Regions from separate parts of the Streptomyces fungicidicus genome, predicted to be linked through region 3. Evidence: riboswitches for the same ligand, from Rfam matches in the RefSeq annotation. Region 3 holds a riboswitch; each other region holds the start of a gene.

Region 1 (5,229 bases), 3.6 Mb from region 3:
ACCTTGCCGGCCGCGGCCACCACATCGAGCAGGTCGTCGTCGGACGTCGCGAGGACGGCCAGAGCTTCCGCGCGGGTCGGCGTCTCGCGCCGAAGCCCCTTGTCCACCAGCGTGTTCAGCAGGTCCATGAGAGCCGATCCTGTCCTACCCGACCCGCCGGGGCCAAGGAGAGTTCGTACAACAGAGGCGCTTCGAGGTGTGGGTATTGCCACACAGTGGTCCGTACGGGCTGCCGCTAGTGTCTGTGCACTGCCTACAAAAGCCCTGGAGGACCCATGGCGTTCGGCTGGATCGACGAGCAGGCGGAACTGCGCCGCCGGGCCGGGCTCGTGCGCACCCTGCGTCCGCGGGCGGCCGAGTCCCCGCTGCTCGATCTGGCGAGCAACGACTATCTGGGCCTCGCCAGGCACCCGGAAGTCACCGAGGGCGCGGCGCGGGCCGCGCGGACCTGGGGCGGCGGTTCGACCGGCTCCCGGCTCGTCACAGGCAGCACCGAACTCCACGCCGAGCTGGAGGGCGAACTGGCGGACTTCTGCGGCTTCGAGGCGGCCCTGGTCTTCTCCTCCGGGTACGCGGCCAACCTCGCCGCCGTCACCGCGCTGGCCCCGCACGGCTCCCTGATCGTCTCCGACGCGGGCAACCACGCCTCGCTGATCGACGGCTGCCGGCTGGCCCGCGGGACGACGCAGGTCGCGGCGCACGCCGACCCGGACGCCGTGCGCAAGGCGCTGGGCGGGCACGAGGGGCCCGCGGTCGCGGTCTCCGACACGGTGTTCTCGGTGGACGGCGACGCCGCCCCGCTCACCGGGCTCGCGGAGGCGTGCCGGGAGCACGGCGCGGGTCTGGTGCTCGACGACGCGCACGGCCTCGGCGTGCTCGGCGACGGCGGGCGCGGGGCGCCGCACGCGGCGGGACTGGCGGGCGCCGACGACGTCGTCGTGACGGTGACGCTGTCCAAGTCGCTCGGCGGCCAGGGCGGAGCGGTGCTCGGGCCCTCCCGGGTGATCGGCCACCTGGTCAACGCGGCCCGGACGTTCATCTTCGACACGGGACTCGCCCCCGCGGCGGCCGGCGCGGCGCTGGCGGCGCTCCGGCTGCTGCGCCGCGAACCGGCCCGCGCGGCGCGGGCCGGTGAGGTCGCGCGGGAACTGCACACCCGGCTGACGGCCGCGGGCCTGGAAGCGGTGCGTCCGGACGCCGCGGTCGTCTCCGTGCGTGCTCCTTCCCCGGAGCAGGCCGTGCGTTGGGCGGCCGACTGCCGGGCGGCCGGCCTGTCCGTGGGCTGTTTCCGTCCTCCTTCCGTGCCCGACGGCGTGTCACGGCTCAGGCTGACCGCCCGCGCGGACCTGTCCGGGGCGGAGATCGAACGCGCTGTACGGGTGATCGGCGAGACGCGGCCATGAGTCGGCGGGGCACGGCCGTGTGTCGCTCGACGACGGGGTGATCGGTCGGGTGGGCGATCCGGGGTCCGCTCAGCGGACCCCGTTCAGGAACTCCGTCCAGCTGCCCGGTGAGAAGAGCAGCGCGGGCCCGTCCGGGGCCTTGGAGTCGCGCACGGCGAGCAGTCCGGCCAGGGCTCCGGTGGTCGGCCGGGCCGTCTCCACACAGTTGTTCGCCCCCGTGCTGTAGCTGCTGCGCAGCCACCGGGCATCGCGCAGTGCGGGGCTGGAAGGGATGGTCCGAGGCGGTGCGGGCATCGTGCCTCCTTACACGCCGGCTGCGGCACCGGCGATGAAATCCAACGAGTCCTCGGGCGAAAGGGCGTGGATCGAAAGGGCGTTGAAGGCCTCCGAGTAGGCCCGGAGGTCTTCTTTCCGCTCGAGGTGGAGGCTACTCGTCAAGTGGTCGAGAACAACCACATCCAGATCAGAAGTGCGCGAAAATGAAAAGATTACGAAAGGACCTGTCACGCCGATATGCGCACCGGCGGTGAAGGGCAGGACCTGCAGGCGCACCTGGGGCAGCCGGGCCGCCTCGACCAGCCGGTTCAGCTGCCGGGACATCACACCGGGACCGCCGACCTCCCGGCGCAGCACCGCCTCGTCCAGGACCGCGCTCAGCTCCAGCGGCGGCTCCGCCCGCAGCACGTCCTGCCGGGCAAGCCGCACCTCCACCAGCGCGTCCAGCCGTTCCTCCGACGCGCCCTCCAGCGCCGCCTCCGTCACCGCGCGGGCGTACTCCGGCGTCTGCAGCAGTCCGGGAATCACCGTGGTCTCCAGGGTGCGCATCGCGCTGGCCTGCGACTCCAGGCTGATGAAGTCCCGGTAGGTGGGCGGCAGTACGCCCCGGTAGGCGTGCCACCAGTGGTGCCGGCCGCCGTCGTCACCGGAGCCCGAGAGGACCAGCAGCAACTGCCGCAGCTGCGGATCGCCGACACCGTAGACGTCGAGCAGCAGCCGCACGTCGGCCGGTTTCACCCCGCTCGTGCCCGTCTCGATCCGGCTCACCTTCGACTGGTGCCAGCCCGCCAGCCGGGCCGCCTCACCACTGGTGAGGTTGGCCGAGGTGCGCAGCGCGCGCAATTCGGCGCCCAGCTTCCGGCGGCGCACCGCGGGACCGTTCTGCATGGGCTTCTCCTTACTCCTTCCGAGCCGCCCGGATACGCTCTCCCGTCGCAGAGTTCACCGCTTCGGGCGACAGATATATGCATATCTTGGTGGATCGCCGCCCAGCGCCGTGCGGTGATGGCAGTCTGACGACGAACCACCAGTGCGGGACCGTACTCGAACCAGCCGCCCCGTGCCGGACCGCGGTTCCGTGGGAAAGGGACGACGTCGCCATGGCAGACCATCTGGAAGCATCCGTCACTCTGCCGAGCGATCCCGGCTCGGTCTCCGCCGCCCGTGCGCATGTGGTGGGCACGCTGGAGGAATGGGGGATGCCGGCGGACGCGGAACTGTGCGACACCGTCCGGCTGATCGTCTCCGAGCTCGCCACCAACGCGGTGCAGCACACGTTCGGGCAGTCCCCCACGTTCACGGTGGACATCGTCCTGATCCGTGACGAGCGGGTGCACATCGGGGTGACGGACAGCCACCCGGGGTTCCCCAAGCGGCTGCCCGCGGCGGTTCAGCAGGACAACGGCCGCGGGCTGGTCATCATTCGCTGGCTGACCGCGGAGTGCGGCGGCAGGCTGAGGATCCGCCCCACGCGTGAGGGTGGCAAGACGGTCTCGGTGGAGCTCCCGTGGGCCGCCCAGGCCGTCCAGACCGCCCAGGCCGCCGAGACGGTCACGGCGGCGGGCCGGCGGGAGCAGTAGGCGCCCTCTCGTCCACGGACGTCGGGACGGCGGGCCCCTCGGTGCCGCCGCCCCCGCGGATCACCTCACCCGGCCGTACGAGACGCTGCGGGTCCAGATCTTCTGCAGGCGCACCACGTCCCCGGTCTTCGGGGCGTGCCAGATCTTGCCCTTACCCGCGTAGATGCCGACGTGGTAGACGTAGCCGCCCGAGTGGAAGAACACCAGGTCTCCCGCCTTGCGACTCTTGGCGGAGACATGGCGTGTGTGGTTGTACTGCTGGTCGGCGGTGCGCGGCAGCTTCTTGCCCGCCTTCTTGAACGAGTACAGCGTCAGACCGGAGCAGTCGAACCTGTTCGGCCCTATGGCGCCCCACTGGTAGGGGGAGCCCTTCTTGGAAGCGGCGATGTGCAGCGCCTTGGTGGCCAGGCCCGCGGCCGCGGCCTCCGAGGCGGCTCCCGGGACCGCGATGGTGCCGCCCACGGCGGCCAGGGTGAGGGCCGAGGCCGTGCCGGCCCGGGCCATGAGAGACGGGACACGATTGAGCGCAGTCATGCGCAACCCTTCGTCAGCCGCCTGTGAAGGATGACCTGTCGGATTCGGGCTGGCGAAGTGGCCCGGCCGCACGAGTGCGGCTTCACCCCAAGGACTGCTCGGAACTGACGCTCCGGCGGCCCGTCGTGCTTGGGTCCTCCACTCCTGCCGATCCACTCCTGTCGACCCGTCATCCGGGCGGCGGCAGGACTCGGCGTCCGCCCGGATCGCCCCGCCGCGGCGGCGGGGTCTTGTCGTCAGTCAGGGATCTTGGCTCATGGCGCGATCGAAAACCCAACGGAACGGGTGGTTTGTGTTGTTACTCACCACTCATCCGTTCGGGTGGACACCCCACTGTTCGGGGAGTCGGCCGACACCCGGCGGAGTCGCGGACCAGCGGTGGAACGACTCATTCCGGCATTCGGGTGCGCAGGGTGAGCAACTTCGGCGCCCCGAAAACAGCAGGTTCGTCTACGCCGGATGGTGGTAAGCCGTTTGGTCCGTTTCAACCCCGGCCGGGGCGCACCGCCGACCGGGGTCGTCGTGCCGGGTGCGCGCGGGTCAACTGCCGGACTCGGGCGGCAGGGTGACCCGGGCCGTGCGCCGTTCGCCGTCCAGCACCCGCAGGGCCCGGGCCAGCGTGGCGGAGTGCAGCTCGCTCTCGCCGCGCCCGTGCATCAGGGTCAGCGCGTCGCGCAGCGCGATCGCCTTGCCGACCAGCGCCTGGGCGGCACGCAGCCCGCGGTAGGTGTCGCCGCCGAGGGCGGGATTGACCCGGCCGAGCAGGTCGACGGCCTCGAGGTAACGGTCGATCAGCTCGGCCTCCGCGCGGGTCAGCGCGGGCAGCGGAGGCAACTCGGGGGGCAGCACCGGCGGCTCACCTCGCGCCTGAGGCGGGCGAGAGGCTCCTGCGGTGGGGCACGACGCGGTCCGCCAGGCCGTACTCGACCGCCGCCCCGGCGTCGAGGACCGTGTCCCGCTCGATGTCCGCCCGGACCTGTTCCGCGGTGCGGCCGGTGTGGCGGACCAGCATCTCCTCCATCCGGGCCCGGATGCGGTTCAGCTCCTCGGCCTGGATCGCCAGGTCGCTCGTCTGTCCCTCGACGGGCTCCAGGAGGACGGGCTGACGGAGCACGAGGCGGGAGCCGGGCAGTACGAGCCGCTTGCCCGGGGCGCCGGCGGCCAGCAGTAGCGCGGCGGCCCCCTCCGCCTGGCCCAGGCAGACGGTCTCCACGTCGCAGGTGACGTAGCGCAGCGTGTCGTGGATCGCCGACATGGCGTGGAAGGAGCCCCCGGGGGAGTTGATGTACAGCGAGATGTCCTGGTCCGGGGCGTGGTGCTCCAGGTACATGAACTGGGCCATCACATCGTTCGCGGAGGTCTCGTCGATCCGTGTCCCGAGGATGACGATCCGTTCCTGGAGCAGCTTCGCGTACGGGTCCATCGTCCGTTGCCCG
Region 2 (5,229 bases), 1.8 Mb from region 3:
CCCTGGCGGGCGCGTTCCTGCCCCAGCCGGACCAGACCGCGCAGCACCTTCAGATGGGCCTCGGTGCGGCGCTGCGCCGCTCGGGAGGCGCCGAGCGGCTCCAGGAGCAGGCGCATCTCCAGCAGGTCGGCGGCCTCCTGCTCGGTGGGTTCCGCGACGCACGCGCCCGCGTGCCGCCGGGTGACCACGAACCCCTCGGCCTCCAGTGTGCGCAGCGCCTCCCGGACGGGGACGCGGGAGACGCCGTAGCGGCGGGCGAGTACTTCCTCGGTGAGCCGGCCGCCGCGCTCGTGGACCCCCGTGACGATGTCGTCCCGGATCGCCGTGCACACCGAGTGCGCGGGAATACGCATGACGGACCTCCGGCTTAATCCCCGTGAAACGTCGACGGATTGACGTGTGTTCCGTGACTCTATTGCAATCCGCGAGAATTTCCGACGGCGGGCCGGAATCCAGGCGTATTTTTTGGACAGACGTTCCCCGGAAACACCGATGCCCCGGCTCGGGGGAGCCGGGGCATCGGGAAGCGGGCGGGTCAGAGACCGACGCCGTGCGCGCGGAGGTAGGCGACGGGGTCGAGGTCGGAACCGTACTCGGCGGTCGTGCGGGCCTCGAAGTGCAGGTGGGCGCCCGTGACGTTGCCGGTCGCGCCGGAGAGGCCGATCTGCTGCCCGGCGGCGACCTGCTGGCCCACCGAGACGCCGATGGACGACAGGTGTCCGTACTGGGTGTACGTGCCGTCGTTCATCTTGATGACGACCTGGTTGCCGTACGAGCCGCCCCAGCCCGCCTCGACGACGGTGCCGATGCCGACCGACTGGACGGGGGTGCCGCTCGCGGCGTGGAAGTCGACGCCGGTGTGGCTGCCGGAGGACCAGAGCGAGCTGCCGGCCTGGTAACTGGTCGAGACGTACGAGCCGGGGATCGGGGAGACGAAGGTGTTGAGGCGCTTGCGCTCGGCCTCCCGCGCGGCGCGCACCTTCTCCGCCCGGGCCTCCTCGGCGGCCTTGGCCGCCTTCTCGCGCGCGGCCTCCTCGGCGGCCTTGCGGGCGGCGGCCTCGGCGGCCTCACGGGCGGCCTCGTGCTGGGCGGCGGCCTGGGCGTCGATCCGTTCGGCGACCGAGTCGCCCAGGGTGACGACGGGGGTGAGACCGGTCTGCGCGGCGGCGGGTTCGGCGGCGAGCGCGGGGGCCGCGAGGGAACCGACGACGCCGGTGGTGGTGAGGGCAGCGACGCCCGCCGCGCGGGCGGTGCCGCGCTGCATCCTGCTGGGACGACGGTGCTTGCCCGGGGCGCGGGTGAACGCCATGTACAGGCTGGTCCTTTCCTTCCCTCTCGCCTACCGGGTTAGCTGACGGGTTCGGAGCAGGAAGGTCTCCTACGGACCCCCTCGCGACACGCGCGGGCGTCCGATTCACCCCAGGGACTGTGTGGGTCCCCGGCTCCCCTGGCTCGCGCCGTACGGGGACTCGGCGATGGCTGTCCGGTGCCGCGGGTGCGGCGCACTGCCCGACGAACAGCCCGCACGAAGCTAAGCGGGGAGCCGTCCGTTCCCCAAACAAAACCCGGTTTTTGTAGCGCATCCCACAGGGCAGACAGGCAGCCTCCGCCTCAATTCGGGCACAAACGGGCCCTGGTGACGCCGACGTCACCAGGGCCCGCCCGCGCGTGCGTCCGCCGCCGCTCGCTACTCGGCCGCCACGACGCTGACTTCGCCGATGCCGAGCGCCTCGACCGGCGCCTTGATCTGCGCCGCGTCGCCGACGAGGACGGTCACCAGACGGTCCCCCGGGAAGGCGCTGACGACGGCCGCGGTGGCCTCCACGGTGCCGGTCGCCGCCAACTGCCGGTACAGGTCGGCCTGGTAGTGGTCGGGCAGGTGCTGCTCGACCTGGTCGGCCAGGGTGCTCGCGACGGCGGCCGCCGTCTCGTACTTCAGCGGCGCCACGCCCACGAGGTTCTGCACGGCGACGTCGCGTTCGGCGTCGGTGAGGCCCTCCGCGGCGAGCGTGCGCAGGACCTTCCACAGGTCCTCCAGCGCGGGGCCGGTGTTCGGGGTGTCGACGGAGCCGCTGATGGCGAGCATCGCCGCGCCCGAGCCGTCCGGGGCCGACCTGAGGACCTGTCCGAAGGACCGCACGCCGTAGGTGTAGCCCTTCTCCTCGCGCAGCACGCGGTCCAGGCGGGAGGTGAGGGTGCCGCCGAGGCAGTAGGTGCCGAGCACCTGCGCGGCCCACACGCGGTCGTGCCGGTCGGGGCCGACCCGGCCGATCAGCAGCTGCGTCTGGACGGCGCCGGGGCGGTCCACGATCACGACCCGGCCGGTGTCGTCGGCGACCACCGGCGGCACGGGCCGCACCTGGCCCGGGGAACCGGTCCAGGCGCCCAGCGTGTCGCCGAGCAGCGCGTCCAGGTCGACGCCCGTGAGGTCGCCCACGACCACGACGGTCGCCGTCGCGGGGCGGACGTGCTTCTCGTAGAAGGCGCGCACCGCCGCCGAGTCGATGCCGGCGACCGTCTCCTCGGTGCCCTGGCGCGGCCGCGACATGCGCGAACTCGCCGGGAACAGCTCCTTGGACAGCTCCTTGGCGGCGCGCCGGGAGGGGTTGGCCAGCTCGTGCGGGATCTCGTCGAGGCGGTTGCGGACGAGCCGCTCCACCTCGCTGTCGGCGAACGCGGGCGCCCTGAGGGCGTCGGCGAGCAGCCCGAGCCCCTTCGGCAGCCGCGAGGCCGGGACCTCCAGGCTGAGACGGACGCCGGGGTGGTCGGCGTGCATGTCCAGGGTGGCGCCGCAGCGCTCCAGTTCGGCGGCGAACTCCTCGGCGGAGTGCTTGTCGGTGCCCTCGGAGAAGGCCCGGGCCATGATGGTGGCGACGCCGTCGAGGCCGGCCGGCTCGGCCTCCAGGGGTGCGTCGAGGAGCACCTCGACGGCGACGACCTGCTGGCCGGGGCGGTGGCAGCGCAGCACGGTCAGGCCGTTGTCGAGCGTGCCGCGCTCGGGGGCCGGGAAGGCCCAGGGCCTGGCGTCGCCCGCCTGCGGCTGCGGGTGGAAGTCCATCGTGGCGAGCTCGGTCACTTCGCCGCCTCCTCGTTCTCGTCGGTGCCGGCGGCCGCGGCTTCCTCGGTGTCCTCGTCCTCGGCGGCGACGGGCTCGTAGACGAGCACCGCGCGGTTGTCGGGGCGCAGGCGGGCCTTGGCGACCTCCTGCACCTCCTCCGCCGTCACCTCCAGGACGCGCTGCACGGCGGTCAGGGCGAGCTGGGGGTCGCCGAACAGGACGGCGTACCGGCACAGTTCGTCGGCGCGGCCGGCGACGGTGCCGAGCCGGTCCAGCCATTCACGCTCCAACTGGGCCTGCGCGCGCTCCATCTCCTCGGCGGTGGGGCCCTGCTCGGCGAACCGGGCGAGCTCCTCGTCGATGGCGGCCTCGATGACCGGCACCTCCACGTCGCCTGACGTCTTCACGTCCAGCCAGCCCAGGGAGGGCGCCCCGGCCAGCCGCAGCAGGCCGAAGCCGGCGGCCACGGCCGTACGGTCGCGCCGTACGAGGCGGTTGTAGAGCCGCGAGGACTCGCCGCCGCCGAGCACGGTGAGCGCCAGGTCGACGGCGTCGCACGCGCGGGTGCCGTCCTCCGGCAGCCGGTAGGCGGCCATCAGCGCACGCGCGGGGACCTCCTCCTCCACGACCTCGCGCAGCTGCCCGCCCATGACGTCGGGCAGCGCGCCGTCGCGCGGGGCGGGCTTGCCGTCGTGGGACGCGATGGAGCCGAAGTACTTCTCGATCCAGGCGAGCGTCTGCTCCGGGTCGATGTCGCCGACGACGGAGAGCACGGCGTTGTTCGGCGCGTAGTACGTGCGGAAGAACTGGCGGGCGTCCTCCAGGGTGGCCGCGTCCAGGTCCGCCATCGAGCCGATGGGCGTGTGGTGGTACGGGTGGCCCTCCGGGTAGGCGAGGGCGGTCAGCTTCTCGAAGGCGGTGCCGTAGGGCACGTTGTCGTAGCGCTGGCGGCGCTCGTTCTTGACGACGTCCCGCTGGTTCTCCATGGACTCGTCGTCCAGGGCGGTCAGCAGGGAGCCCATGCGGTCGGCCTCCAGCCAGAGGGCGAGCTCCAGCTGGTGGGCGGGCATGGTCTCGAAGTAGTTGGTCCGCTCGAAGCTGGTGGTGCCGTTGAGGGAGCCGCCCGCGCCCTGGACCAGCTCGAAGTGCCCGTTGCCCTTCACCTGGGCGGAGCCCTGGAACATCAGGTGCTCGAAAAGGTGAGCCAGACCGGTACGTCCCTTGACCTCGTGACGCGAACCCACGTCGTACCAGAGGCACACCGCGGCGACCGGGGTCAGGTGGTCCTCGGAGAGCACCACGCGCAGGCCGTTGGCCAGGCGGTGCTCGGTCGCTGTCAGGCCGCCGGAGCCTGCCTGGGCTGTGGCCGTGTGACCCATGGGCATGTACGTCCCTTCGATCGCGGAGGCGGTCGTCGAACCCGCCGTTTCTGCCGGTCCTGCCACTGTATGCAAGCGCGCGAACCCCCGGCGAAGTTCCCACCCGCCCCGCGATACGCCGAGAGCGAGAATCCCGGATCCTGTCTTCGAACCCGCCCCGTACCCTGCTCGCGCCCCTACCGCCCCGCCCACCCCACGCCACCCACAACCGGGTCCTGGTCCCGCCTGTCAGTGCGACGGGCCACAATGGTCCGCGTAGAGATCCCGTCCACACGCTTCAGCAAGGAGCCGGCAGCGATGGCCCGCCGCAGCACGAAGACCCCGCCGCCCGACGACTCGTACGAGGAGAAGATCCTCGACATCGACGTCGTCGACGAGATGCAGGGCTCCTTCCTCGAGTACGCGTACTCGGTCATCTACTCCCGCGCCCTGCCGGACGCGCGCGACGGCATGAAGCCGGTGCACCGCCGCATCGTCTACCAGATGAACGAGATGGGCCTGCGCCCCGACCGCGGGTACGTGAAGTGCGCGCGCGTGGTCGGCGAGGTCATGGGCAAGCTGCACCCGCACGGCGACGCGTCGATCTACGACGCCCTGGTGCGCATGGCGCAGCCCTTCTCCATGCGGGTCCCCCTCGTCGACGGCCACGGCAACTTCGGCTCGCTGGGCAACGACGACCCGCCGGCCGCCATGCGGTACACCGAGAGCCGGATGACCGAGGCCACGAGCCTGATGACCGAGTCCATCGACGAGGACACGGTCGACTTCGCGCCCAACTACGACGGCCAGGAG
Region 3 (5,229 bases):
CCCGCTGGGCGACGGCGCGGCGACTGGTCTGACCGGGCCGGTGTCGGAGGGGGCGGGGCCGCTGGCTAGGCTCCGGCCCCATGGACGTACTCATCCACCTCTTCGTCGGTCTGCACATCATCGGCATCGCCTCGCTCCTCGGCGGCTTCCTCACCCAGATGAAGGCGATGGGGAAGGGCACCGCCCGCTTCGTCCCCGCGATGCTGCACGGCGCCCTGACGATGCTGGTCACCGGAGTGGTCCTGGTCGGCCTCAACCAGGCCCAGGACTACTCCGTCGACAACATCAAGATCGGCGTGAAGCTGGCCCTGCTGATCGTGATCCTCGGCCTGGTCTATGTGAAGCGCGACGAGGAGACGGTGGACAAGCGCCTGTTCGGCCTGGTCGGACTGCTGACCACGGTGAACGTCTTCATCGCGGTGCTCTGGACGTGAGCGCCGCCCGGCGCTGATCAGGCCGGGCGCACGATGCTGTGGATCGAGGACTCCCCGTCGTAGTAGACCGACTCCTCGCGGACGTACGCGCCGGGCTTCGGGGCGTGGATCATCATGCCGTTGCCGATGTAGATGCCCACATGGGTGATGTCGTCGTAGAAGAAGACCAGGTCGCCGGGCTGGGCCTGGGAGACGGGGACCGTCGTGCCGGCGTCGACCTGGTCGTAGGTGGTGCGCGGCAGGGTGACGCCGGCGGCCTTCCAGGCGGCCTGGGTGAGGCCGGAGCAGTCGTAGGAGCCGGGGCCGGTGGCGCCCCAGACGTACGGCTTGCCGATCTGCGCGCGGGCGAAGGCGATCGCCTTCTCGGCCTTGGCGGCGTACGAGGAGTCCGTCGACGTCGACGGTGAGGTGCCCGAGCCGGAGGACTCCGACGAGCCCGAGGTGCCGCTCTCCTGCTGAGCGGCCTCCTCCTGCGCCTTCTGCCGCTCCGCCTGCTGGCGTGCCAGCTCGGCGGCCTTGCGGGCGGCCTCCTGCTGCTTCTTCTTCTCGATCGCCGCGAGCCGCGCCTTCTCCTCGGCGGTCAGCTTCGCCATCAGCTCACGCGCGTCGCCGAGCTTCTTCTGGACGGTGGCCTTGGCCGTCTTCAGGTCGCCCTGGGACTCGGTGAGCGTCTCGAGGCTCTCGGTGGCCTCCTGGCGCTTCTTCATCGTCTCGGACTGCTGGGTGACGTAGTCGTCGACCGCGACCTTCTGGCGGCCGGTCATCCGGTCCATCAGCTGGCTCTGGTCGAAGATGTCCTGGGGCGTGTCCGCGAGGAGGAAGGTCGCGGTGTCGGGGATGCCGGCGCCGGTCCGGTACTGGGCGGCCGCGAAGGAGCCCAGTTCCTCCCGCGCCTCGTTGAGCTTCTGCGTGCGCTTGGCCACGTCGTCGAGGAGCGTGTCCACCTGCTTGCGCTGCTTCGCGGTCTTCTCCTTGGCCGCGTTGTACTTCTCGGTCGCCGACTCGGCCTGCCGGTAGAGGTCGCCGACCTTCTTCTCGACCTCCTCCAGGCTCGGCCTGTCGTCGTCCGTGGGGGCGGCGTTGGCCGTCTGGGACAACAGGGCCACGGAGGTCAGCGCGGCCGTGGCGAGGACCGGGGTCCGTATGCCTGCCACGCGCGGGCCGGGGGTGCGCGACTTGCGGTGCGACGCCAAGGGAGGCGACTCCTTCCATACTCCGCCTACCGGGTTAGCTGTCGGGTTCGGGCGGGTGGTGCTTCGGAAGGGTTGCCCTACGGCCGCTCCGTGAGGGAGTGGGCCGATTCACCCCAAGGTCTCGGTGGGTCCCCGGCTCCGGCTGCCGCGGTGGGCAGGGACGGACTCGGCGGAGGCCGCGCGGCCCGGCGACGTTCGCCGGTGGGGGTCGAGCGGCCCGCCCGCACCGTAGCCAACTCGTGTGGCCCCTGTGAAGGTTGATGGGTGATATGCCCGATACATTTTCGTGACCTGATCTTCCCGGTCACTCAGGGTGAGGCCGCGGTGCTGGAGGGTGCCCGCCCCGGCCGGCCCGCCGGAATCCCGGGGATGTTTCCGGGGCGGCCCCGGGTTGTCGGTGGGGCACCCTAGACTCGGAGAGCGATGAGCAGCCTCTTTGACGACAGCTTCCTGGCGGACCTCCAGGCCCAGCGGGGCCCCGCGGACGAGCCCCCGCCGCCGCCCGAGGACGAGCACGTGCCGGAGCAGGTTCCGGACGACCTGTTCGGCGGGAAGTTCGACGTGCCGCCGGAAAGGGACGCCTACTACAGGGACGGCGCCCCGCGCCCGGTGCTCGACGCCGCCGCGCTCCTCGAGGGGCTGAACGACAACCAGCGTGCCGCCGTCGTGCACTCCGGCTCCCCGCTGCTCATCGTGGCCGGCGCCGGCTCCGGCAAGACCCGGGTGCTCACCCACCGCATCGCCCACCTGCTGGCCGAGCGGCACGTGCACCCGGGCCAGATCCTCGCGATCACCTTCACCAACAAGGCCGCGGGCGAGATGAAGGAGCGCGTCGAGCAGCTCGTCGGCCCGCGGGCCAACGCCATGTGGGTCATGACGTTCCACAGCGCGTGTGTGCGCATCCTGCGCCGCGAGAGCAAGAGACTCGGGTTCACGTCGTCGTTCTCGATCTACGACGCCGCCGACTCCAAGCGGCTGATGGCCCTGGTCTGCCGTGACCTGGACCTCGATCCCAAGCGCTTCCCGCCGAAGTCCTTCAGCGCCAAGATCAGCAACCTGAAGAACGAGCTGATCGACGAGGAGGACTTCGCGGCCCAGGCCGCCGACGGTTTCGAGAAGACCCTCGCCCAGGCCTACGCGCTCTACCAGTCGCGGCTGCGCGAGGCGAACGCGCTCGACTTCGACGACCTGATCATGACGACGGTCAACCTGCTCCGCGCCTTCCCGGACGTCGCCGAGCACTACCGCCGCCGCTTCCGGCACGTCCTGGTCGACGAGTACCAGGACACCAACCACGCCCAGTACTCCCTGGTCCGCGAGCTCGTCGGCACCGTGGAGCACCCCGTCGACGTACCGCCGGAGGCCGAGGTGCCGCCCGCCGAGCTGTGCGTGGTGGGCGACGCCGACCAGTCGATCTACGCCTTCCGGGGCGCGACGATCCGCAACATCCTCCAGTTCGAGGAGGACTACCCGGACGCGACGACGATCCTGCTGGAGCAGAACTACCGCTCCACCCAGACCATCCTGAGCGCCGCCAACGCCGTCATCGAGCGCAACGAGTCGCGCCGCCCCAAGAACCTGTGGACCAACGCCGGCTCGGGCGCGCGGATCACCGGGTACGTCGCGGACACCGAGCACGACGAGGCGCAGTTCGTCGCCGACGAGATAGACCGCCTCACGGACGCGGGCGAGGCGAAGGCGGGCGACGTCGCGGTCTTCTACCGCACCAACGCCCAGTCCCGTGTCTTCGAGGAGATCTTCATCCGCGTCGGACTGCCCTACAAGGTCGTCGGCGGCGTCCGCTTCTACGAGCGCAAGGAGGTCCGGGACGTCCTGGCCTACCTGCGGGTGCTCGCCAACCCCGAGGACTCGGTGCCGCTGCGCCGCATCCTCAACGTGCCCAAGCGGGGCATCGGCGACCGCGCCGAGGCGATGATCGACGCGCTCGCGCAGCGCGAGAAGATCAGCTTCCCGCAGGCACTCAAGCGCGTCGACGAGGCGTACGGCATGGCCGCCCGCTCGTCGAACGCCGTGAAGCGGTTCAACACGCTGATGGAGGAGCTCCGTACGGTCGTCGAGTCCGGGGCCGGCCCGGCGACGGTCCTGGAGGCCATCCTCGAACGCACCGGCTATCTGGCCGAGTTGCAGGCCTCCACCGACCCGCAGGACGAGACCCGCATCGAGAACCTCCAGGAACTCGCGGCGGTCGCGCTGGAGTTCGAGCAGGAGCGAGGGGAGGGCGAGTCGGTCGCGCTGTCCGACTTCCTGGAGCAGGTCGCCCTGGTCGCCGACTCCGACCAGATCCCCGACGAGGACGAGGACGGCTCCGGCGTCATCACCCTGATGACCCTGCACACCGCCAAGGGCCTGGAGTTCCCGGTCGTCTTCCTCACCGGCATGGAGGACGGCGTCTTCCCGCACATGCGCGCCCTCGGCCAGACCAAGGAGCTCGAGGAGGAGCGGCGGCTGGCGTACGTGGGCATCACCCGCGCGCGGGAGCGCCTGTACCTCACCCGGTCGACGCTGCGCAGCGCCTGGGGGCAGCCGTCCTACAACCCGCCCTCGCGCTTCCTGGAAGAGATCCCGGCCGCCCATCTGGAGTGGAAGCGGACGGGGGCGAGCGCGCCCGTGTCGTCCGGTCGGGCGTCGGGCGTGGCGGCCTCGCTGTCGTCCTCCCGCTCCCGCTCGTCGGCGGCGGGCGCCTCCGGCTTCGCCACCCGGCGGACCGCTGAGAACCCCGTGGTGTCGCTGGCGGTCGGGGACCGGGTCACGCACGACCAGTTCGGCCTGGGCACCGTGGTCGCGGTGAAGGGCACGGGGGCGAACGCGGAGGCGACGATCGACTTCGGCGACAAGCCCAAGCGGCTGCTGCTGCGGTACGCGCCGGTGGAGAAGCTCTAGCCGTCCCGGCTGAGGGACCCGTCGTGGGCCGGGGCCGCCCGGTCCTACGACGGGTCGAGGCCGTGGCTGCGGAACCAGGCGAGCGGGTCGATCGCCGAGCCGCCGCCCGGGCGGACCTCGAAGTGCAGGTGCGGACCGGTGGAGTTGCCGGAGTTCCCGGAGAAGGCGATCGGGTCGCCCGCCTTGACGGCCGTGCCGGAGGGTACCTGGTAACTGGAGAGGTGGCAGTACCACGTCTCCGTGCCGTCCATCGCCGTCACGATCATCATGTTGCCGTAGGCGGAGTTGTACTGCGTGCGCACCGTGCCGTCGGTCGCGGCCATCACCGTCGCGCCGTACGACACGGGGAAGTCGATGCCGGAGTGCACGGACATCCAGTTGATGCCGGACTGGCCGTAGTAGGCGCTGAGGCCGTGCTGTGCGACCGGCAGCGCGAACTTCGGCCGCAGCCGCTCCTTGCGGGCAGCCTCCTCGGCGGCCGCCTTGCGGTCGGCCTCCTGCTGCGCCTTGAGGTCGATGCGCTCCTGGGTGCGGCTGGCGCGGTCGGCGAAGTCGTCGGCGCCGGCGGCGAGGCTCTCCAGCTGGGTGTCGAGCTTGATGTTTGCGGCGGACGGCTGCACCGGCGGGGCGTCCGCGGCGGTCGTCGTCGTCTCCTGGCCGCCCTCGTCGGTCAGGCCGCCGACCGAGGCGGCGGCGATGCC

The links. Region 3 has a riboswitch for cyclic di-AMP ahead of CNQ36_RS21705 (C40 family peptidase). Riboswitches for the same ligand answer to the same signal wherever they lie in the genome.
Region 1: another riboswitch for cyclic di-AMP. It lies ahead of CNQ36_RS04875 (C40 family peptidase); the one in region 3 lies ahead of CNQ36_RS21705 (C40 family peptidase).
Region 2: another riboswitch for cyclic di-AMP. It lies ahead of CNQ36_RS29230 (M23 family metallopeptidase); the one in region 3 lies ahead of CNQ36_RS21705 (C40 family peptidase).

Annotation. Positions count from the first base shown of each region.
Region 1 is NZ_CP023407.1:1,102,025-1,107,253, reverse strand. Features, by position in the region: gene bioB (biotin synthase BioB) at 1-128, opposite strand, end outside; gene CNQ36_RS04895 (8-amino-7-oxononanoate synthase) at 276-1,403, shown strand; gene CNQ36_RS04890 (DUF397 domain-containing protein) at 1,473-1,697, opposite strand; gene CNQ36_RS04885 (helix-turn-helix domain-containing protein) at 1,707-2,567, opposite strand; gene CNQ36_RS04880 (ATP-binding protein) at 2,780-3,259, shown strand; gene CNQ36_RS04875 (C40 family peptidase) at 3,320-3,793, opposite strand; cyclic di-AMP (ydaO/yuaA leader) riboswitch at 3,797-3,986, opposite strand; gene CNQ36_RS04870 (hypothetical protein) at 4,334-4,642, opposite strand; gene CNQ36_RS04865 (ATP-dependent Clp protease proteolytic subunit) at 4,650-5,229, opposite strand, start outside.
Region 2 is NZ_CP023407.1:6,486,798-6,492,026, reverse strand. Features, by position in the region: gene CNQ36_RS29235 (GntR family transcriptional regulator) at 1-353, opposite strand, end outside; gene CNQ36_RS29230 (M23 family metallopeptidase) at 536-1,309, opposite strand; cyclic di-AMP (ydaO/yuaA leader) riboswitch at 1,322-1,485, opposite strand; gene CNQ36_RS29225 (M16 family metallopeptidase) at 1,688-3,076, opposite strand; gene CNQ36_RS29220 (M16 family metallopeptidase) at 3,073-4,443, opposite strand; gene CNQ36_RS29215 (DNA gyrase/topoisomerase IV subunit A) at 4,735-5,229, shown strand, end outside.
Region 3 is NZ_CP023407.1:4,709,601-4,714,829, forward strand. Features, by position in the region: gene CNQ36_RS21695 (LuxR C-terminal-related transcriptional regulator) at 1-32, shown strand, start outside; gene CNQ36_RS21700 (hypothetical protein) at 81-434, shown strand; gene CNQ36_RS21705 (C40 family peptidase) at 452-1,627, opposite strand; cyclic di-AMP (ydaO/yuaA leader) riboswitch at 1,636-1,794, opposite strand; gene pcrA (DNA helicase PcrA) at 2,051-4,528, shown strand; gene CNQ36_RS21715 (M23 family metallopeptidase) at 4,573-5,229, opposite strand, start outside.